Regions from separate parts of the Paenibacillus polymyxa M1 genome, predicted to be linked through region 4. Evidence: riboswitches for the same ligand, from Rfam matches in the RefSeq annotation. Region 4 holds a riboswitch; each other region holds the start of a gene.
The links. A riboswitch is a leader RNA that binds a small molecule or an ion and turns the genes downstream of it on or off. The one in region 4 is predicted to bind thiamine pyrophosphate.

Region 1 (5,816 bases), 2.2 Mb from region 4:
AAGCTCCGTTAATCCGGTGCATATCTCGCTTTACATAAGCTGAAAAGCCGTAGTTTTCTACATCGACTGTAGAGAACCACGGCTTTTTGCTATCTCACGCGTTTCTAAACCTAAACTCATACATTCATGGAAATAAACCTCTGACGAGCTTAACTGTACTATTTGTTGAGGCTTCCCAGTTGATTGACTTTCGTATCGCTACCGATTTATCGCTCGCCATCCCGATACTGCTCTGCCTTCTCACGCATCCCGGCGACGACGGCTTCCTCGGTATTCAGTCCCTTATCTGCCGCATAGGCACGAATGTCCTGTGTGATACGCATACTGCAAAACTTAGGACCGCACATCGAGCAAAAGTGTGCTTCCTTGGCCCCCTCTGCCGGTAGTGTTTCATCATGGTAGGACAAGGCCCGCTCAGGGTCAAGCGAAAGATTGAACTGATCGCGCCAGCGGAATTCAAAACGCGCCTTGGACAAAGCATCGTCCCGCTGCTGTGCACGTGGATGGCCCTTCGCCAGATCGGCAGCATGTGCGGCAATTTTGTAGGTAATAACTCCCTCGCGGACATCATCCTTGTTCGGCAGACCCAAGTGCTCCTTCGGCGTAACATAGCACAGCATGGACGTCCCGAACCAACCGATCATGGCCGCCCCGATAGCTGAGGTAATATGATCATATCCTGGTGCGATATCCGTCGTCAGCGGCCCTAAAGTATAAAAGGGAGCCTCCTTACAAATTTCCATTTGTAAATCCACATTCTCCTTGATTTTGTGCATAGGGACATGTCCCGGCCCTTCAATCATGACCTGGACATCATGCTTCCATGCGATTTGCGTTAGCTCGCCCAACGTCTCCAGCTCTGCAAATTGTGCTTCATCATTCGCATCATAGATACTACCCGGACGCAGACCATCCCCGAGAGAAAAGGCCACATCGTAGGTTTTCATAATTTCACAGATTTCTTCAAAATGCGTATACAAAAAGTTCTCCTGATGGTGCGCAAGGCACCAAGCTGCCATAATCGACCCGCCCCGGGATACAATTCCCGTCATTCTATTCGCCGTCATCGGTATATATCGCAGCAATACTCCCGCATGAATTGTAAAATAGTCCACTCCTTGCTCCGCCTGCTCAATCAGTGTGTCTCGATACAGCTCCCACGTTAGCTTCTCTGCTTCGCCGTTCACCTTTTCCAGTGCCTGATATAGCGGCACCGTCCCAATCGGTACGGGTGAATTCCTAATAATCCATTCGCGTGTCGTATGGATATTACGACCTGTGGACAGGTCCATGACGGTGTCTGAGCCCCAGCGTACAGCCCAGGTCATCTTCTCCACTTCCTCCTCGATGGAGGACGTAACCGCGGAATTTCCAATGTTTGCATTGATCTTCACGTGAAAATGGCGCCCTATGACCATGGGCTCGCTTTCCGGGTGATTGATATTTGAAGGTAAAATGGCTCGTCCAGCCGCTAACTCCTGCCGCACAAACTCGGGCTCCACTCCTTCACGGATCGCCGCAAATTCCATTTCAGGCGTAATGATCCCTTGCCGCGCATAATGCATTTGCGTCACAGTGCGTCCTTGTGAAGCCCGTAGCGGACGGTTGGTCACGCCGGGAAATTCCACTGTTTCCCGTTTGGAGCCGGGTTTCAGTCCATTATCCTCCGGCTTGACGGCGCGGCCGTCGTAAGCCTCCACATCCCCCCGTTCCAGTGCCCAAGCTCGCCGTAATGGTGGCAAGCCCTGACGAATATCCACCTGATAGGCTTCATCTGTCATCGGACCGCTGGTATCGTACACACGCAGTGGCTCATGATACTCTATTCCCTGCGGCGTATGTGTGGGATGCAGTGCGATTTCACGCTCTGGCACGGCAATGTCCGGCCGAGAACCTTGAATATACACCTTGCGGCTCCCTGGGAAAGAATTAACCCTACTGGCTTGCTCCGTACTTGTCTTCTCTACTGCTGTTGATTTCACTCCTGTTTCTTTTGTTCCTTCGGTTTCCATTGATTTCATGATCCATTCCTCCCGTATCGTTGAAGTGACACACCGATCCGGAACCATTCCGAGGGTGGCGCTGATCTATGCAAAAAAGCCGGTTCCCTAGGGAACCGGCTAATCAAACGAGGCAGCTATCCAGACAGTGCGCACATGGAATAAAACCCTATGCGTCACCGCAGACAGCAGCTGCGTATACATTTCAATGGCCGATTACTTCCCTACGCTGGTATGATCCAGATCAGGTGCAAAGGGTCCGGAATCTTGCCCGATTCCATCTCAGCCCGCATTACAGGCTCCCCCAGTAACTGTGATACTTTCTATTCACATGAATTGGCGGCTATAACAGACATCCGCCATCTCTATCAGACTACTTTAAATTTATAGCTTTGGCAACCCTTGTATGATTTCCTTTTGTATTGATTACTGTTACGGGAGCATAAGCCCCATTTCCTTAGCTGCTTCGATCAAAACCGGAGCAAAATCATGCAGCGTCTCGGGTGCAAGTCGACTGACCGGGCCGGATACAGATAATGCCGCCGCGACCTGTCCTTTTCGGTTCACAATAGGCGCGGCCACAGCCGCAGCTCCTGGCTCACGTTCTTCATAGCTAGTCGCATACCCCTTCTCACGAATGTCCTGCAGCTGGGCTTTATATACCTCAGGATCTACCGAGGGAGGCCATTCTTCACTGCTTAGCAGTACCTCCAGCTCCTGTGGCGGCATAAAGGCCGCCAGCACCTTGCTGGAGGCTCCCACAGCCAGCGGCATACGCGCTCCCACGGGAGCAACCCTGCGGATCGCCTGATTGCTCTGCACGGCTTGTATGCGAATACGCATGCTTCCATCCCGCAGGTACAAGCTGACCGTCTCCCCTAAGCGATCACGCAGTCCTTCCATTGCAGGCTGTAACAACACCGCCGGCTCATCGCTTTGGGACAGATGCGTCGACAGCTCCCATATGCGAAAACCAAGCCGATATTTTTCCGTTTCGGCATTCCGAACGACAAATCCCCGATCCTCTAGCGTAGTCAAAAGACGATGAACGGTGCTTTTATGTAGACCAATTTGGGAGGCAATCTCCGTTAGACCAAGATCAGATTCTGCGGTAAAACACAGCAGTATATCAAGTGCACGCTCTACAGCGCGGACGGTTAATTTACGGTCTTCCATCGTGAACCGCTCCTCTTGTATCCATATTCGTTTCACACTATGAAACATGGTTACATAAATTATATAGAATAGTCGCGGCTACTGTAAACCGATGTTTTTGTGACAACCATATTACAGAACAAGAACAAACATCGACAATTCTTTGCATCATTTTTACTTTTCCGGTTCAGACGTTGACTTTGGATAATACCCATCATACGATAATAGGTATCTATACGGACATACCCTACTATTTTCAAGTGGAATTATACCTAAATTTTATGATTCGAAGATCAATTCTATATAAGGAGGCTCTTACATGATTTCGACATCCCAGCGCAACGCTCAGCTACAGACCGCTGTTCAGGAGCCGTCCACCCCACTCTTTAATCCCCGTATGCTGCGGTTCAAGCACGTTGTGATTGCTCTGCTGCTGTCGGTCGTATTTTTTCTGTTGTTTTGTTTTATTGCCTTGCATGCTTACATCGCCTGGGTGCTTACGAATCCCACCGTCGCGCCATTATACTCTAATCCGATGCAGGCCAAAGGTATGCCTTATGAGGAAGTCAGCTTCCCAGCCAAGGATGGTAGCCGCATGGTACAAGGCTGGTATATCCCGGCAGATCAATCGCGGAAAACGATTATTTTCAGTCATGGCTATGGAGCCAACCGTGAAGAAAGCTGGATTCCCATGTATGATCTGGCGCATTATGCCCATAGCTTGAACTTTAATGTGGTCATGTTCGATTACGGATTTGCGTCACAAAACAGCAAGGCCGTCGCAACCGGAGGCAAGGCAGAATCCCAACAGCTTCTTGGGGCCATCCAGCTTGCAAAACAACGCGGCTCGTCGGAAATTATTGTATGGGGCTTCTCTATGGGAGCAGGAACCGCTCTTCAGGCGGGTTTGCAAACCAAAGATGTGGACGCGATGATTTTGGACAGCACCTTCCTACTGGAACCGGATACGCTCTACCATAACATTCACAATCAAATTAATTTGCCGAGACATCCATCTTTGGAAATACTGGAGTTGCTGTTTCCAGTCTTGAACGGCACCAGTTTGCATCAGATTCCATATCAGGAAGTAAAAAAGGAGGACTATCCGTTTCCAATCATGTTTGTGCATGGTACACAGGATGAAAAGGCTCCTTACCCCATTGCGGAAAAGCTCGCTGCCAATCAGACCAACCCACTTTCCAGTGTATGGATTGTCAAAAACGGGATACATGAGCTTATTTTCAGAGAGCATCCTCGTGAATATTTACGGCGGGTATCGACATTTTTAAGCAGTGTACAGGAGCTGGAGGACAAGAAAACTACGGCTACTGCCCAGAAACAAACGACTACGAAGTAAAGAATTATTTTCGATATAAGCCTTCATCGCCTTGAAGAAGCTTGCCTATGGACACTTAACCCGTGCCGTAGACAGGCTTCTTTTTTTATTTTCCACGATTAATTATTGTTCTGCAAAAAAGGTATAACCTGATGAAGGAAGTTCATAGACATATTCCCGATGAGACGGCGAATATACTGGGTACATATGCATCCAGGACAGATCTGCTAGATCTGCCGGATAGCCATAGTGGGATACGGGAGGTAAAAACGATGCTGAGTACTTATGGGTCTTTCCTGCCCTTACGTGTGCTGGAGGAAATCCGTCATTGGAAGCAGCAGGAAAGTTGGCATGTGGAAGTGATTAAATCCGCTACTGAAGGGCTAGAACCTGCTTATGTGCGGCTGCTGGATGATTGGCGAACCGTATTTGAACAAACGGAACGGGCCGCCATAGAGCTGCTTGAAGAGCAACGGAGCGCGCTTGACCCGGTAGAACAAGCATGGCAACATCAGGAGAAAAAAGCGTCGTCTGCTCCCCAAGCTCATACACACCAGCTGGATGAATCATCAGCCCATTCAAGGGGATCAGACGCATCAGCAACTGGAGAGAAACCGTTGTCCGAATCAGGCTTGAATTCACAGCCTGCCTCTCAAGAATTAAATCGTCGACTGGACGATTTGCTGCAAACTGCGAACCGTCAATCACAGGAATATGTACGGCAGCTAGGTTTGCTGACCGAGCACAGTCATGCATTGCGTCAACAGCCAAAATCCGCCGGAGTTGTAATACACGCAGCACATGAAAGTCAATATTTCCTGATTTCGACAACTCCCTTTCAAGAGCCCGGCTCCATCGCACGAGCCACTGGGTTGTATCATGTAGCGGCAGAGGGTGAGGATTACCCGGAGCAAGCGTTTCGAGAGAGGCATGCCAGCATGAGAGGAGAAGGTTCTGGGGCTACTAAAGGCGTCCAGTCCGGTCAGACGCAACCTTCAGCAGCGGAAAAATCCTTAGTCGGTCGCCCGGTCCCTATTGGGGGACATCGGCTCCCTCCGCTTCCTTACCCTTATAATGCGCTTGAACCGTACATTGATGAAAAAACGATGCGTATTCACCATAACAAGCATCATTTGAGCTATGTGAATGATCTGAATAAAGCGGAAAAGAAACTGGAAGAAGCCCGAAAAACAGGTGATTTTGACCTCGCAAAGCATTGGGAACGTGAACTGGCATTTAACGGGGCAGGTCATTATCTGCATACTCTTTTTTGGACGATCATGAGTCCTCAAGGCGGTGGAAACCCAAGCGGACCGCTGGCTGAA
Region 2 (5,816 bases), 2.3 Mb from region 4:
GAGTCAGGCTTTGGGAAGCAGGTGTTGGAGAAGCTGAATGCGGATCTAGTGGATGCCGGATATTTTGAACAGAACCAGACGGATTTTGTGTTGCTGGATGCGGAAATTGTACCGTGGAATCTCAAGGCTCGGGAACTGATTGCTGCACAGTATGCGCATGTGGGTGAAGCAGCTCTGCTGGATCGCAGTAAGCTGGTAGACAAGCTGAAGCAGGCGAAGGTTGCAGGCCGAGAGGTTGGAGACTGGCTGGAGGAAATGGAACAGAAATATGGCAATGCCGTAACGTTCCAAGAGGCTTTTCAAAAATATTGCTGGGATGTGGACGGTCTGGATGAAATTCGTATTGCACCGTTTCATACACTGGCCCACAGCGGACAGACGTTTTTTGACCAATCTCATATTTGGCATATGGAGCACAACCGGGAGCTGGCAGGACTGTCCTCTATATTTATGGAGACAGAGTATCGTGTCATCACGGATGAAACAAGCGAGGAAGAGGTCATTCGCTGGTGGAATGAGATGACAGAGGATGGTCATGAGGGCATTGTGATCAAGCCGGAACGCTTTTTGATGAAAAATCGGGACAAGATGATTCAGCCTGCAATCAAGGTGAGAGGCCGGAAGTACTTGCACATCATTTACGGTATGGATTATCTTGTCCCTGAGAATTTAAAACGTCTGAAGCAGCGTCGAACGAACAAAAAGGAGCGTCATGCCTTGATGGAAGGAGCGCTTGGCATGGAGGGCGTGGAACGTTTTGTCCGCAAGGATACGGTGGAGCGTATACATGAATGCGTCCTGGCCGCGCTATCTCTGGAATCGGAGCCGATTGATCCGAGATTGTAGTTTGCGAAGGAGGGATTGAGATGGATAGGAGTACACCGTTGATTGATATTGGTGTGAACTTGATGCACCGTTCGTTTCATGCAGATCGGGAACAGGTGGTCGAGAGAGCAGCGGCTGTAGGGATTACACCGTTGATTATTACTGGAACCAGTGTTCGCAGTAGTCGAGAGGCCGCTCAGTATGCAGCGCGTTATCCTGGTCAGCTGTATGCTACAGCTGGCGTGCATCCCCATGATGCCAAAAATTGCAGCACAGATACGATTCAACAGCTCCGCCAACTCGCGGTTCAGCCGCAGGTCGTATCCATAGGAGAATGCGGGTTGGACTATAACCGTGATTTTTCTCCGCGTGATGTACAGCGCCGATGGTTTGGAGAGCAGATTCAACTGGCGGGTGAGCTACATATGCCGTTATTTCTGCATGAACGAGATGCGCATGAGGATTTTGTCGCTATGTTACGAGAGCATCAAGAGCTTGTCGATAAAGCGGTGGTGCATTGTTTTACTGGTACTGCTCAGGAATTGCATACGTATGTGGAAATGGGACTGTATATCGGTATCACAGGCTGGATCTGTGATGAACGGCGCGGCAAGCATCTGCGGGAGCTGGTCAGGGATATTCCATTGGACCGGTTGATGATTGAAACGGACGCTCCATTTTTGACCCCGCGTAATTTGCCCGTGAAGCCCAAAGAAGGGCGTAATGAGCCGGTGTATCTCGCTCACATCGCCGCTACGATTGCCGAGTGCACAGGCCGCAGCATGATGGAGATCGAAATTGCGACGACGGAAACGGCCAAACGTTTCTTCGGATTATAGGATTGTCAAAGCCATAGATGTGGTATATATTATAGTGAATTAAAAAGCATTGTCGGGAGCTTGAGATAGTCAGGCTGAGAGGGTGGCCCTTGCCGCCGACCGTGAAATCTGATCTGGGTAATGCCAGCGTAGAGAAACCTAGAACACCTTACAAGAAACAGGAATACCGCCGATTAGCGGCGGCTAGTCGATGGATACGTTTCATATCCTATATCAAGTTAATGAGCTACAGTCTGTAAAAAGTTGCAGACGGACAAGCGTGTCTTGTTCTGTACCTGACTTTGGCTTGGTTTTAGTGCAGTAGACTGCTGTGCTATATGAGATATGTCGACAACTGATAATGTATGGTGATCATTTTATGACTGCGCATAAAGCTTGCCTGGAGATTCAGCTCCGGACAGGCTTTTTTTTATGGCCAAATGGCCTATTTTAAAGAAAAAGGGGAGCGTATCAACAATGAATACGAATGTAAGAGCGTCCAAAGGACTGAAGCTGACTGATATTTTGGTCACGATTGTAATCTCCGTGGTGTTTGGGCTGGTCTACAAAATATGGGGACCTGCCTATGATTTGATGAAACCATTCGGTATGCACGCCGAACAACTAATGTATGGCATGTGGTTTATGGCTGGCACGTTCGCTTATCTCATCATTCGCAAACCGGGTGTTGCGATTTTGGCAGAGGTGGCCGCGGCAACCGTCAGTGCTTTTTTGGGAAGTGAATGGGGCATGTCCACCTTGTACTATGGTCTGCTGCAAGGCTTGGGAGCGGAGCTGTTCTTTGCGATTTTTCTGTATCGGAACGCCAACCTGTGGATTGCTTCACTAGCTGCGGCAGGAGCTGCTGTCACTTCTCTGATTTTAGACTTCAGCTATGGGTATATTGATCAGCTATCGACCTGGAACTATGTTTTGTATATTGGATTTCGGATGATTGGCAGTATTGTGATTGCTGGAATATTCGCTTTCTATCTGGCTAAGGCATTGGAAGTAACCGGCGTTACGCGAAGTTTGAGACCGGCAACGGAACAAGATTATAAGGGGCTGGATTGATGAGCCCGGCCAACGAAGATGTGGTGGCTTCGATCACCCGTCTTCGGTTGAAATTCCCCGGTGAGCAAGAGCTGCTTTTTCACAATATGTCCTTATCTGTTCGCAAAGGGGAAAAGCTGCTGCTACTGGGGCCGAGCGGATGCGGCAAATCAACGCTGCTTCAGGTGCTGAGCGGTCTGATTCCACGCACGATAGAAGTGCCTATGAAATACGATGCTGCCGTGATCCCGAGTCTCTCTGGTATTGTATTTCAAGATCCCGACACACAATTTTGTATGTCATATGCAGACGAGGAACTGGCTTTTGTATTGGAAAATAAGCAGGTTCCAAGGGAGCAGATGCCATCCCGCATTCGCGAGCTGCTAATGCAGGTTGGTCTTCCAACGGATGATATACATCTGCCCATTGCCAGCATGTCACAAGGAATGAAACAGCGGCTGGCGATTGCATCGGTGCTGGCTATGGAGCCGGAAGTGCTTTTTCTGGATGAGCCGACAGCCTTGTTGGACGAGGAGGGCACGACACAGGTGTGGGATACCATTCGCAACATTTCGGCAGACCAGACGCTGGTGATTGTAGAGCATAAAATCAATAAAATTGTCCAGGATGTGGATCGGATTGTGGTGCTTTCTGATCAAGGAGAAATGATTGCGGACGGAAGGGCGGAAGACGTATTTCATGTGCATCGGCAGGCATTATCCGAGTATGGCGTGTGGTATCCGGGGATATGGGATGAATCGTCTTCGCCGCGTTGGAGAGAGTCTGTGACGCAGCAGAAAGATGGAGGGCATACGGATAGTCCGTCCACCTCAGCACCTACAACGGATTTGCTGGAGCTAGAACATTTTAGCGGACTCCGGGGTTTGAGCACAGTCATTTATGTGGAGCAAGCGCAGGTGAAGCCTGGCGACTGGATTGGCGTGGTCGGTGAAAACGGGGCTGGCAAAAGCTCGCTTCTGCTCTCTATGATGCGTTTACTTCACACGCAGGGTCGTTATTGCGTGTGCGGAGCTGAGGCAGGCAATACGGAGCAACTGGCTGAGCGTATTGGGTTTGCATTTCAAAATCCAGAGCTGCAATTTGTAGCGAACACCGTACGAAGGGAACTGGAATATTCGTTACCCAAGAGCCTGTTTACAGCTGAACAGTGTAGGGAACGAGTGGATCGAATGCTTATACAGTTCGGACTGGAGCGGCTGGATGAACGCCATCCGTATCAGCTTTCGTTGGGTCAAAAAAGGCGGTTGAGTATTGCTACGGCTATGATCCGGGAGCCGGAAGTGCTGCTGCTGGACGAACCGACTTTTGGGCAGGATGCGCGTAATACCTTTGTCATGCTGGATATGTTGGAGCAGCTGAGAGCGGCAGGCACGGCCATTGTGATGGTTACGCATGACCCGGAAATTGTCCGTCGATATTGTACCGATGTATGGCGGATTCAGAAAGGGGAACTACAGTATGAGCCTGTCCTTTCCTCATCATGAAACATGGCTGCATCGCGTAAACCCGGGCCTAAAGCTCGTGATGTTTTCCCTGCTGTTTGTGATTGTTATAGTCATCCATGATCCGAACGTTATGTTTAATGTTGCATGTGCTATGCTGCTGTTGCTTGTCTGGTCAGGCCATCCATGGAAGCGGCTGCTCCTGTACGGATCCCCCTTTATATTGGTGTTTATTTCAACCTCAACAGGCATGATGATGTTTGGCAAGGGAGTGACGACCTGGTGGACATGGGGCCTGATCCATATTACGCAGGAAAGTTTTTTCCGAGGCATGCATCTGGGCTTTCGTGCACTGAGTATGGCCGCGGCAGGGTTGCTGTTTGGTTTAACGACTCGTCCGGTGAGCCTTTTTTATTCACTGATGCAGCAATGGAAGCTCCCTCCCAAGTATGCATACAGCTTTTTGGCAGCTATGCGGTTGATGCCGATGATGCTGGAGGAATTTCAGGCTTTGAGACATGCCCACCGTATTCGAGGTTTACACCAGCATGTGTCCAAATGGAATATGTACGCCACGCTCCGCAGGTACGCCATTCCGCTACTCGCTCAAAGTATCCGGCGTGCACAGCGCATTGCTATTGCCATGGAAGCGAAGGGTTTTGCTAATGAAACCAAGCGCACGTATTATTATGCGATCGGCTATTCGGCTGTAGATATTATATTTATTTTTTATTTTGTGGTGCTGCTGATGTTGGCTTGGGGACTTGGTACCTGCTTTCCTTATGTAGGGGTATGGGATGTACGTTAATTGTTGCAAAAGGCTTTGCCCGATTTCTGCTCTGTGGTATATTAATGCAATGGGAATTGACGGCTCGTACAGACCCGCCTGGGCTGGCGGGCTTATTACATTTTCCCGCAGTAATGGATCATCAGGAGGCCAAGTTACATGATTACGCTGCATCAGGTAAACAAGCATTATACCACCTCAAGCGGCCTATTTCATGCGGTTCAATCCGTGTCCCTTCAAGTGGAGGAGGGGGAAATTCACGGTATCATAGGTGCCAGCGGTGCCGGCAAATCTACGTTGCTACGGTTGATGAATGTATTGGAAAGACCGGATGAGGGAAACGTGGTTGTGAACGGGGAAGATCTGACTCGCATGCCGGAAAAACGTCTCCGTGAAGCTCGGCGATCCATAGGGATGATTTTTCAGCATTATCATCTTGTTCACAATCGGACGGTAAGTGGAAATGTAGCAATGCCGTTGGAACTGGCAGGTGTCGCGAAAAAAGAGAGAGCAGAACGCGTGCGCGAATGCCTGCAATTCGTCGGTTTAGCGGATAAGGCAGAACAGTATCCGGCACAACTGAGCGGAGGCCAAAAGCAACGTGTGGCGATTGCCAGAGCACTGGCGAATCGACCTGCGGTGCTGCTTTGTGATGAGCCGACCTCAGCCCTTGATCCGCAGACGACTGCGGATATTCTAGGCGTGTTACGGGAGATCAACCGTGAACTGGGAGTTACCATTGTAATCGTCACGCATGATATGGACGTGGTACGCAACATTTGTACCCATGTATCAGAAATGCGGGATGGACAGCTGCTTTCAACGCAACGTGTAGCTGACGCTGCGGTAGGTTCAACAGCGAAAGCAGGT
Region 3 (5,816 bases), 1.5 Mb from region 4:
GAGGACTGTCTACATAGAGTTCCTTTTTATTAATTGTTATTAGAACTTATCAATTATTTAGGCATTCGTTGCTAGGGAATTGTAAGCTTCTGTATACTAGAAGCTTAGATTACCAAAGCAGCAAGAAACTCCTTACGTACCTACCGAAGAGGAGCTTAAGTGCTACTACGATTAACTGTTTTTCTTTTTTTAGGCCAATCCATCTGAAAACCTTAAAATTCGCTGTTTTCAATATTCCGATAAGGGTGCCGGATGTGCTACAATAAAGCTTTGAAAGAAACAATAGCTATATGAAATAAGAACACTCGGCAATGCCGATGAGACAATAAGGAGCCAAAAACAGGTTATGAGTTTATTGACTGTAGAAAATGTATCCCACAACTTTGGGGACCGTGCGTTATTTAAAAATGTTTCCTTTCGATTACTTGCGGGGGAACGTGTAGGATTGGTAGGAGCAAACGGTGTTGGTAAATCGACACTCATGAACATTCTGACTGGAAAATTGCTTAAAGATGAAGGCAAAGTGGAATGGACTCCACGTGTACGTTATGGCTATCTGGATCAGCACACCAAGCTAACGCCAGGTAAAACAGTACGTGATGTATTAAAAGACGCGTTTCTTCCTTTGTTGGAACTGGAAAAGGAAATGATGCAGATTACGGATAAAATGGGAGAGGCTTCTCCCGAAGAGTTGGAAGTACTGCTGGAACAGATGGGAGAAATTCAAGAGCAACTGGATATGGGGGATTTTTACCTCATTGATGTGAAGGTTGAAGAAATGGCGAATGGATTAGGTCTCTCTGCCATCGGACTGGATCGGGATGTAGCAGCCCTTAGTGGTGGGCAACGGACAAAGGTGCTGCTTGCGAAGTTGCTGTTGGAAAAGCCAAATGTATTGCTGCTGGATGAGCCTACCAACTATTTGGATGTGGAGCATATTGAGTGGCTTACGCGATATTTGAAGGATTATCCCTATGCTTTTATCCTAATTTCACATGATACTGAATTTATGAACCAAGTCGTTAATGTAATCTACCATCTTGAATTTGCTAAGATGACCCGTTATTCAGCTAACTATGAAAAGTTTCTTGAAATGGCGGATCTGAACAAAGCCCAGCATATTGATGCATATGAGAAGCAGCAGGAATATATTAAGAAACAGGAAGATTTTATTCAGCGCAATAAAGCGCGCGCATCTACATCAGGTCGTGCAAAAAGCCGTGAAAAGCAGCTTGATCGAATCGAACGTATTGATAAGCCAGAAGAAGCCGCAAAGCCAACCTTTCAGTTCAAAGAAGCCCGTGCAAGCGGGAAAACAGTTTTTGAGGGTATTGATTTTGAAATTGGCTATACTCATGCCCTTTTGCCTAAAATGTCCATGACGATCGAACGTGGCGAAAAGATCGCAATTGTAGGCTGCAATGGTGTTGGTAAGTCTACGTTACTCAAAACCATTCTGGGGAAAATACCTCCAATCAGCGGAAAAACCTATCAAGGAGATTTCTTGCAGCCCGCTTATTTTGAGCAGGAAGTAAAGGCAGAGAAAATTACACCGATTGACGATGTATGGAATGAATTTCCACATTTGAATCAGCATGAAGTACGAGCGCATTTGGCGCGTTGTGGTTTGAAGAATGAGCATATCACGCGGCCTCTGTCTGCGCTTAGTGGTGGAGAACAGGCTAAAGTCCGCCTTTGTAAACTGTTAATGCGTGAGAGTAACTGGGTACTGTTTGATGAGCCCACCAACCACTTGGATGTCAAAGCAAAGGATGAACTCAAACGCGCTTTGAAGGAATACAAAGGGACCGTATTGCTTGTATCCCACGAACCGGACTTTTACGAGGATTGGGTAACCAAAACGTGGAATGTAGAAGAGTGGTCTAGTAAAGTTAACTAAAATCCAGTTCTGACAGATTTCATACAAGGTGGGGTTTGCAGAATTAGGAAAATATGCTAAGCTATCTTTAGCTGATACAATAAAATAGTCACACTAGGGGAGCCGCCCATGCGGCTGAGACGAAATAAATGGATTTCGGACCCTTTGTACCTGATCTGGGTTATGCCAGCGTAGGGAAGTGAGTACTGTACAAACAAGGTAGTAGCTCTTTACTTTTGTTTGCGCAGGGAACGATATACGTTTACGGATATAATAGTCCGTTTGATTTTGAACGTTTGTCAAGCCACTTCCTTTGGGAAGTGGCTTTTTGCGTTTCGTTCATCTTCATTTGTTCGAGTTTCCGTAGATGGATTTACATATAATCTCCTTTCATTATTGCTGGTACATGTGGCTGGCTCCGTATGATATTACCCAATATGGAGCTAAAACAATATAGATTCAGCTAATACGATTTTTTTATAACACAAGTTCATATTCTTTAGTCCAAGTGAGGTGAAAATGAGATCGAATTACACGTAATTACGATGGAAAGTGTCTCCTGTGTGAATGTACCCCAAGTGGCTGCCGCTATTTGTCCTTATATTCATTATGTACACGCACGTTCGAAACAGAAGGGTGCCTCTGCTTTGCTTTCTTTGACTCGTAGCATGATCAAGCAGGAAGTTCCTTTGCGGCAAATTGTAGTAAATGACCGCGTGGACGTAGCTTTACTTACCTCGGCAGGAGCTGTCCAGCTTCCAGCTAATGGGTTATCTGTGGTGGATGCGAAAAGTCTACTTTCAGAGGGTACACGCTGTGGAGTGTCTGTACATTCCTTGGAGGAGGTGCAGACCGCCGAGCAGGCTGGAGCAGACTATGTACTATTTGGTCATGTATATGAGACCCATTGTAAAGCCGGTCTTGTACCGCGGGGTATAGCACAGCTTGAACGCATTTGCAGATTGTCGGACATTCCGGTGATAGCGCTGGGAGGCATACAACCCCATCATGTTCCAGAGCTTTATCATGCTGGAGCAAGCGGAATTGCGGTGATGTCTGGTATATGGGAAGCAAAGTCACCCGTTGCAGCAGCGATGGAATATAGGCGAATGGTAGATCTTGTAGTTCACGACCTGTAGCAAGAAAACAAGACGAAGGGAAAGCAGAATGCTTACTGGAGAGGAGACACGGAACATATGTCAAAGACACATACAGAGAAAAAAGCGATAGGACACGCTGAATGCTTGGTCATAGGCGGAGGTGTGATCGGCAGTTCCATTGCTTATCATGTGGCTAAGGAGGGACGTAGTACGATCATGCTGGAACGATGGATCCCTGGTGAGGGAGCATCAGGAGCAGCGGTGGGAATGCTGGCAGCGGAAAGTGAAGAGTTTGCAGACCTTGAGCTGGCACGATTTGCCCGTACAAGTCGAGATGCATTCCCTGACCTTGTCTGTGATTTGGAACGTTTATCGGGTATTTCAGTGGACTTTCGTACAGGAGGATTTGTGACCCCATTTCGTTCGGAAGCAGAGGGCCAAAAACGCTGGAATGCTGCGAATATGCGAGAGGATGATCGTCCCATTTGGTGGGATGCCAAGGAGTTGGCCCGACGGATTCCGGGCTTGGCAGATCAAGTAATTGGGGCTATCTACCGATCAAAGGAGACACAAGTGTCTCCTGTCCAGCTTTGCCGTGCTTATGCAGGGGCAGCTGCGGTGCTGGGAGCAACAATATGGTCTGGAACTCAAGCTGAGGAACTGGTCATACAGGATGGTCGAGTTTGTGGTGTGCGAACGGATAGTGGATTTTTTTCCTGCGATCAGGTCGTGATTGCCGCAGGCTTGGACAGCTTGAAATTGCTAGAACAAATTGGGTTTGATTATCCACTATACCCGGTCAAGGGCGAAGCGGTAGCGGTCTCCTTGAAGGATCATCCGTTGGATTATACCATTTATGCTGACGATATTTACCTCGTGCCTAAACAGAATAACGAGCTTTGGATTGGTGCCACGAGTCTTCCGCATCAATATGACAAAGAGGTGACCGTAGGTGGCTTAAAGGGGTTGTTAGCACGTGCATCTGCCTGGTTACCGCGTGTACAGGAAGCTTCTTTTGTACGTGCATGGGCAGGCTTGCGTCCGCAGGCAGCTGCGGAGCGTCCTTTCATTGGACCTGTTCCTGGAGTAGAGGGCGTCTATGCTGCAGTCGGGCATTATCGCAACGGTGTCCTGCTTAGTGATGCGACTGGGCGAGCGATGGCAGCTATGCTTAAAGGGGCAGGTGCAGCTGGACTTGGAATAAGTAAATTTTCTTCTGAACTTCTCAAGGAGGAAAGCTTATGAAGCTGACCATTAACGGACAGAGTATGACCATTTCCAATCGAATCACTCGTGTGGATCAATTGCTGCATGAACTTGATTTAAAGGTGAAAACCGTAGTGGTAGAGCTGAATCGGCATATATTGACCCGTGAAGATCATCATGAAACGGTACTTAAGGATGGAGATTGCCTAGAAATCGTACATTTTGTAGGAGGCGGTTGATCATGTTAACCATTGGAAAAGCATCTTTTACCTCAAGGCTGTTGCTAGGAACAGGGAAATTTCCGGATCTGGATATCCAATCCCAAGCCGTAGAGGCTGCTGAGACGGAAATATTAACGTTCGCTGTGCGCAGACTGAATTTGGAGGAACGGGATAAGCAGCATTTTCTCGATACACTGGATTTGAACCGGTATACACTTCTTCCCAACACAGCGGGGGCAACAACAGCAGAGGAGGCAATCCGTATTGCCAAGTTGGCAAAAGCCTCCGGCTTGTGCGATATGATTAAGGTAGAAGTCATTGGGGATAGCAAGACGCTGTTGCCTGATCCTTTTGAAACATTGAAAGCTAGTGAAAAGTTGCTAGAGGAAGGCTTTGTCGTGCTACCCTACATATCGGATGATGTGATACTAGCGAAGAGGTTGCAAGAGCTTGGAGTACATGCCGTAATGCCTGGAGCGTCGCCGATTGGTACAGGACATGGTTTGCTCAATCCGTTTTCGTTAGAGTTGATTATCGAGCAAGCGGAAGTTCCGGTCATTGTCGATGCTGGTATTCGCTCACCTGGTGACGCAGCAATGGCAATGCAGTTGGGAGCAGATGGTGTTCTGCTGAATACAGCTGTCTCAGGAGCGAAGGATCCTGTGAAAATGGCTGAGGCCATGAAGTTGGCTGTACGTGCAGGTAGATATGGATTTGAGGCGGGGATGATTCCTGTAAAACGTTATGCTTCAGCAAGCAGTCCGATAGAAGGCATGGTTCAGGGATGAGGATTACTAAAAAATCTGCTGCTGAACCACCACAAAGTGACCGTTATTCCAGACAGGAAAGGTTTGCACCCTTTGGGCCTGCAGGCCAACGCCGGCTTGCTTCCTCTCACGTACTAATCATAGGTGTTGGAGCGCTGGGCACAGGTATTGCAGAAACGTTAGTTCGTGGAGGCGTAGGTACGGTAAGCCTGGTAGACCGGGATTATGTGGAATGGAGCAATTTGCAGCGCCAGCAGCTTTTTCAGGAAAGTGATGCTGTGCAAAGGTGTCCCAAAGCAGTAGCTGCCCAGCGAAGATTAAAGGATATTAATTCGGAAACAATTGTACATGCACATGTCTTGGATGTTGGGATAGAAGAGCTGGAAGAGTTGATCCAGGGGGTAGATCTCATGATGGATGCAACCGATAATTTCGATACCCGGCTTCTTATGAACGACATGGCACTCAAGCATCGCATTCCTTGGATTTATGGAGGATGTGTGGGTAGCTATGGTGTAACTTACACTATTTTACCGGGTCAGACACCTTGTCTACACTGTCTGATGGGAACTGTACCGCTTGGAGGGGAGACCTGTGATACGGCCGGGATTATTCCGCAGGCAGTACAAATGGTCACCGCTAA
Region 4 (5,816 bases):
AATTAAGTTTCGTTTTCTAATTGCTTTCGAATGTTATAGGAATATTAGAAAAGACGATTGACATATATTTATAGTTAATCAGGTATTCAACGAGCTCAAGTGCACTGGGGATAGGAACGCTTAAAAATCAGTATCATTTGAGGGATGTGGTATTTTTGACTATGGCAATTATTTTATTTGTAGCGTACAACACAGAGCCTCATTTCTACTTTATTAGTGGAAATGAGGCTCTTGCGTAAACAATAAAAGTGACATAATGGGGTGAAGGAAGGGACATAGCATTTTATAGCTTTTGGGACATCCCCGGATGTTTGATGCTTAGCACTACCTTTTTCTTTAATCCCTCTGCAGCAACTCGAATCTGTTCTGCCTGCGTCACGGCCGAAATCACCGCTACACCATCGGCACCTGCACTTACCACTTCCTTCACACGGTCTATCGTAATGCCACCGATCCCGACGATGGGCAGATCAATTCCCGCTTTGCGCATTTCATATAAAATGGCTGGACCCTGCACCGCATGAGCATCATCCTTTGAGATGGTAGGATAGATGGGGCCGACGCCGAGATAGTCCGCACCTTGAAGGATGGCCCGGCGTGCTTCCTCAATCGTATGGGCGGAGACGCCAAGGATTCGGTTTCCGATTCGGGCGCGCACAGAATCAGCCGATTCATCGTCCTGACCGATGTGAACACCGTCGGCGTTGAGCTCAAGAGCCAGCTCCACATCGTCATTGACGATAAAGGGGATACCAGCATGGTGGCACAGATCTTGTAGCTGACGCGCAAGTTCGAGCATAGGAACCCCTGTTAACGCGCTACGGCCCTTTTCCCGGAACTGGATCATGGTGGTACCGCCAGCAAGAGCCTCCTGCACGACCCGACTTGGTTCCGCGAGGCAGTTCACGCTTCCAACAACCAGATACATCTGTAAATGCCGCCGCATGATCTCAGGTAATATTCGGCCGCTCATTGGAGTATCTCCTGACGACGGCGGTAGGCCCAATGATTGGTTGGACCGTGTCCCTGGCCCAGATACAACGTATCTTCAATCGCCGCCTGAATGAAGGCTCTTCCATTCAAAATAGCTTCCGGTACAGACACGCCTTTCCCTAATTCAGCGGTAATCGCTGCTGAGAACGTACATCCTGTTCCGTGTGTGTGGACAGTTCGCACCCGCTTGCCGCCCAGCTCTGTGAAGGCTGTTCCGTCAAAGAGCAGGTCAACAACTTGGCCGCTGTTTTCGCTCTCCTCATCATGGCCGCCTTTGATCACAACGAACTTGGGTCCTAGGCTGCTAATATGTCTCGCAGCTTCGCGGCGATCCTTTATCGTACGAATGCTTATCCCGGTTAAGGCCTCCGCTTCCGGGATATTTGGTGTGACGACCAGGGCCAAGGGGAGCAGGTCGTCGTTCAACGCCTGCACCGCTTCCGGTTGCAACAGCTTTGCGCCCCCTTTGGCAATCATTACAGGATCGACGACAACCTTTTCCCAGCCGAACTTTCGAATTTGCTCGGCCACAAGGCGGATGATGCCCGCGTCAAACAGCATGCCAGTCTTCAGGGCATCGACTCCAAGATCTGATCCTACAGCTTCGATTTGCTGCGCTGTTGCTTCCTGTGGCAACGGATATACACCGTGAACTCCCAAGGTATTTTGTACCGTAATGGCTGTAATAGCCGACATGCCGTATACGCCAAGCTCCTGAAAGGTTTTGAGATCGGCTTGAATTCCAGCTCCGCCGCCGCTGTCTGAACCGGCAATCGTCAGCGCTCTCGGTACATGCACGTCTCTCATCGCGCACCACCTGTTGTACTTGTTCCAGCTTCACGGATCGTGACATGCCCCTCCAGGGAACCAGTATGTAGTTTGGCAAGCTCGTCGAGAAAGGCTATCTGGAAGCTGCCTGGCCCCAGTTTTGCAGTATGTGCTGCGGCTCGGGAAGCTGCTGCACCGTAAAATGCCAAACCTGCTGTACCTGCGAGCAGCAGGTTGGGTTCAATTGCTGCAAACGCACCCAACACAGAGGTCAGCAGGCAGCCTGTTCCGGTTACCTTCGTAAGCAGCGCGTCTCCGCCACTAATCAATCGTACTTCGACCCCATCGGTGATGACGTCCTCTTTTCCAGTGATGACAACCATGGTATGGAGCGTTTGTGCAGCCCGAACTGCCAGATCGACATTACTGCTGTCAGCACTGTTGCCTGCATCTACCCCTTTAATCTCTCGGACTTCTCCGATTAGATGGGCGACTTCGGCTGCATTGCCTCGCACTAGTGAGATTTTTACTTCTTTTAGGATCCGCAGTGCTGACTCGGTTCTAAAGCTCGTCGCTCCCGCACCAACCGGATCCAGCAGAACTGGAACACCATGAGCATTCGCTGATTGTCCAGCAATGATCATGGCATCTACCAGCTCGCGGTTCAGCGTACCGATATTTAACACGACGGCGCCCGCTATTTTTGCCATATCTGCTACTTCCTCGGGTGCATAAGCCATCACCGGGGAAGCGCCCAGCGCATACAGGCCGTTGGCTGTAAAGTTGGTGACCACCACATTGGTTATATTATGAACGAGGGGGTTGCTATTTTGTACCTTTGTCAGGAGATCCGAATAACTTTGTTCCCATATACTCATCATGTTTATCCTCTCTCATCTCTACTGATTATTCCAAGACCGTAGCGCGCATCTGGACGGGCCATTGTTCCTGCTTATAAGCCATATCCCAGAACATATATTCCAGCTGGCAGCTTAGCATAAAATGCTCAATCATCCGCTCTTGCTCGGCAGCCGTGGCGACATTCGCCCAAGCATCCACACGCTCGCGATATTTGGATGTTACATCTTCAATCTGGTTTCCATAGAAACAAATCCATTCATAGAATGGATGAGACTCGTCCGGTCTTACCTCATCCATTAGCCTGCGTCCAATCTCAAGATATGTCCATGGACATGGCAGCAGCACGGCCATGATTTCTCCAAGACTACCTTCATGTGCGACTGTCAGCATATGGCGGATATAATGATGAGCGGACGGAGCGAGTGGATATCCCTGCATCTCTTCATAGGTGACACCTGCGATAGCACAAAAGTTTTGATGTGGATGAACCTCGCTGTTGAGAATAAAAGAGATCTGTTCGTTAAATACAGCCATATCCTCCCGGCTTGTGCTTTTGGAGATCGCGATGCCGTAAATCCGCATGTAGGCGTTCAAATATTCAAAGTCTTGTTTTACATAGTGAATCAGCTGCTCCCTTGTTAAATTTCCTTCAGCAATACCTCTCACAAAGGGATGCTCATAAATGGCTTGAAAAATGCCATCCGCCTGCCGACGAAGTTCTTGCGAAAAACTCATTTCCCCACCTCCAATAAAAATGGAGAACAAGAAGTCCCGTAAGATACAATTCTCGGAACAACGCCAAAAAGCCGCCCCGAAAACTGGAGCGGCTTCAACATAGGTTCAATGCGCAGAAAACGCTTGAAACCTTATATACGAAGGCTCCACTTTCCTACGCTAGTACGAACTAGATCAGGTTCAAAGGGTCCAAGTTCATTCTTGTCTCAGCCATAATGGCTCCCCTAGTGGACTTTCCTATTCTTTTGACTAATACTGTACATTCGTTCCTAGGTTATGTCAAACTGCTTTGATTCCAGTCAAGGATTAATGAGGGTGCTGGATTACACTTTCCACGGCTTTGACCCTTACATATTCCGGTTTCCACATCGCATCCCGAATGGCTTGTTCAATATCTGAAATGTGTGCCTGAGCTACCTGATCCTGAATTGCAGCCTTCGCTACCGAAACCGCAACCGCGAACGAAACATCACGTAATTTTCGGATATGGGGCAGCAGTGCACCGCCAAGTTCATTCGAATCTACGGCGTTGGCAACGGCATCAGCTGCTGCGGTAAACATGGAAGGGGTGATTCTTTTGGCCTTGACCACAATTGCGCCCAGACCTAGCCCCGGGAAGACAAAGGCATTATTCGCCTGTCCAATTTCAAACTTCGTACCGTTATAGGTGACGGGCTCAAAGGGACTTCCGGTAGCAATCAATGCTTTGCCATCAGTCCATCGTATCAAATCTTCGGGTACCGCTTCAGCAAGGTTGGTAGGATTAGACATGGGCATAATGATCGGTCGTTCCACATGCTGTGCCATTTCCTTGATAATCTCTTCAGAAAAGGCACCCGCTACACCGGAAGTTCCAATCAAGATTGTGGGTTTTACCTGACGAATGACCTCCAGCAACGGTATTTTATCATCTTCCGATCGGGCCCATGAGCTGATTTCTTCCTTTTTACGCACATATGGTTTCTGATAATCCAGTACATCTTCCATATCGTCTGTTAATAGTCCACGATAATCATAGGCCCAAAACGACTTGAATGAATCTTCCTCAGGAAGCCCATCCTTGATCATAGCACCCCGTATTTGGTCGGCGTTACCGATTCCTGCTGCCCCTGGACCAAAGACAAGTATTTTTTGTTCACGTAGCGGAGTTTTGGTGACACCTACCGCCGAAACAATCGCAGCTAATGTCACTGCTCCTGTGCCTTGGATGTCATCATTGAAGGTGAGAATGTTTTGACCGTACTTCCCTATAATGTGTCGTGCGTTCACGCTACCCACATCCTCCCAATGCAAAAGCGCCTTCGGGAATTGTGTTAATGCTTTGCTGATAAAGGTATCAATAAATTGATTATAGGCTTCTCCGCGAACTCGTTTATGCCGGTTTCCGATGTACAGCGGATCATTCAGCAGCTTCTCGTTATTCGTGCCGACATCCAGTACAATGGGCAGTACCCGCCCGGGATGAATGCCTGCCGCAGCTGTATATACAGCAAGTTTGCCAATAGCGATGTTAATTCCCCCGACACCCCAGTCACCAATTCCCAAAATACTTTCTGAATCCGTCACGACGATCAGGTCAACATCCTCACTACTCAAACCGGAATTATAAAACGCCTGTCCAATACCGTTCGGATTATCTATCGATAAATATACGCCCCCAGGGCGGTTGTACTCATGGCTGTATTCTTGAATGGCGGTTCCTACAGTCGGTGTGTAGACTACGGGCAGCATTTCACTCAAATGGTCGGTTAGCAGTTGATAGTAGAGTACGATATTTCGATTGTGAAGGTCGTTAAGTGAAGCATTTTTACGCAGCATGGTGGGTTGTGCCAAGAATTGCTGATATGCCCGAACGCTCTGTTTCTCCAATGAAAGGACAGTGGGAGGAAGAATTCCTTCCAGGCCCAGTTCTTTGCGTTCTTCTTCTGTAAATGCCACTCCTTTGTTCAAAAGAGGGTTTGCTAGCACGTCCTTTCCTCGTAAGGGAGTAGATAATGACCCATCACGATTGACATGGAATGCTTCCATAAAAAGACCTTCTTTCCCTGTATTTTGATAATTATTCATGATGAAAGATGACATGTTGTCCATAGTATGGACATGCAAATTGGTTTTATTCTTCTATTTATCTATGACAAAAAGACCTTATATATATCTTCTTATTAATCCTATAGAACTAATTTTAATTTCGGATTCATCTTGTAAATCGCATGTTTATAGTCCTAATGAATCAGGTCCAAATACTCTGTTTTTATCAAATATGAAAATAGATTTTTCTTCTCTTAAATGTTTATATATCAAGGGATGTGAGCTATTTTGTTAAGAAAATATGAAGTATTTGGACATTAATTTAATCTTGCTAAGCAAACATTTTTAATTCTTTTTCAACAAAATAGAATTATTCGGAGGAAAAGGAGAGGTTTGTGTGCAGGGACCTATAGCCATTTTTAGCGATAACA

Region 1: another riboswitch for thiamine pyrophosphate. It lies ahead of thiC (phosphomethylpyrimidine synthase ThiC); the one in region 4 lies ahead of tenA (thiaminase II).
Region 2: another riboswitch for thiamine pyrophosphate. It lies ahead of PPM_RS04720 (ECF transporter S component); the one in region 4 lies ahead of tenA (thiaminase II).
Region 3: another riboswitch for thiamine pyrophosphate. It lies ahead of PPM_RS13575 (thiamine phosphate synthase); the one in region 4 lies ahead of tenA (thiaminase II).

The regions. Positions count from the first base shown of each region.
Region 1 covers NC_017542.1:886,897-892,712, reverse strand. Annotated here, with positions in the region: gene PPM_RS29550 (hypothetical protein) at 1-1, shown strand, start outside; gene thiC (phosphomethylpyrimidine synthase ThiC) at 207-2,021, opposite strand; TPP riboswitch at 2,205-2,316, opposite strand; gene PPM_RS03965 (IclR family transcriptional regulator) at 2,433-3,176, opposite strand; gene PPM_RS03960 (alpha/beta hydrolase) at 3,475-4,512, shown strand; gene PPM_RS03955 (Fe-Mn family superoxide dismutase) at 4,764-5,816, shown strand, end outside.
Region 2 covers NC_017542.1:1,056,105-1,061,920, forward strand. Annotated here, with positions in the region: gene PPM_RS04710 (polynucleotide kinase-phosphatase) at 1-846, shown strand, start outside; gene PPM_RS04715 (TatD family hydrolase) at 867-1,664, shown strand; TPP riboswitch at 1,707-1,816, shown strand; gene PPM_RS04720 (ECF transporter S component) at 2,121-2,717, shown strand; gene PPM_RS04725 (ABC transporter ATP-binding protein) at 2,717-4,201, shown strand; gene PPM_RS04730 (energy-coupling factor transporter transmembrane component T family protein) at 4,176-4,967, shown strand; gene PPM_RS04735 (methionine ABC transporter ATP-binding protein) at 5,106-5,816, shown strand, end outside.
Region 3 covers NC_017542.1:3,079,015-3,084,830, reverse strand. Annotated here, with positions in the region: gene PPM_RS13580 (ABC-F family ATP-binding cassette domain-containing protein) at 347-1,900, shown strand; TPP riboswitch at 1,986-2,094, shown strand; gene PPM_RS13575 (thiamine phosphate synthase) at 2,425-3,018, shown strand; gene thiO (glycine oxidase ThiO) at 3,076-4,224, shown strand; gene thiS (sulfur carrier protein ThiS) at 4,221-4,424, shown strand; gene PPM_RS13560 (thiazole synthase) at 4,427-5,194, shown strand; gene PPM_RS13555 (ThiF family adenylyltransferase) at 5,191-5,816, shown strand, end outside.
Region 4 covers NC_017542.1:4,571,104-4,576,919, reverse strand. Annotated here, with positions in the region: gene PPM_RS20570 (winged helix-turn-helix transcriptional regulator) at 1-6, shown strand, start outside; gene thiE (thiamine phosphate synthase) at 284-973, opposite strand; gene thiD (bifunctional hydroxymethylpyrimidine kinase/phosphomethylpyrimidine kinase) at 970-1,800, opposite strand; gene thiM (hydroxyethylthiazole kinase) at 1,797-2,642, opposite strand; gene tenA (thiaminase II) at 2,668-3,357, opposite strand; TPP riboswitch at 3,492-3,593, opposite strand; gene PPM_RS20545 (NAD-dependent malic enzyme) at 3,664-5,385, opposite strand; gene PPM_RS20540 (glycosyltransferase) at 5,783-5,816, shown strand, end outside.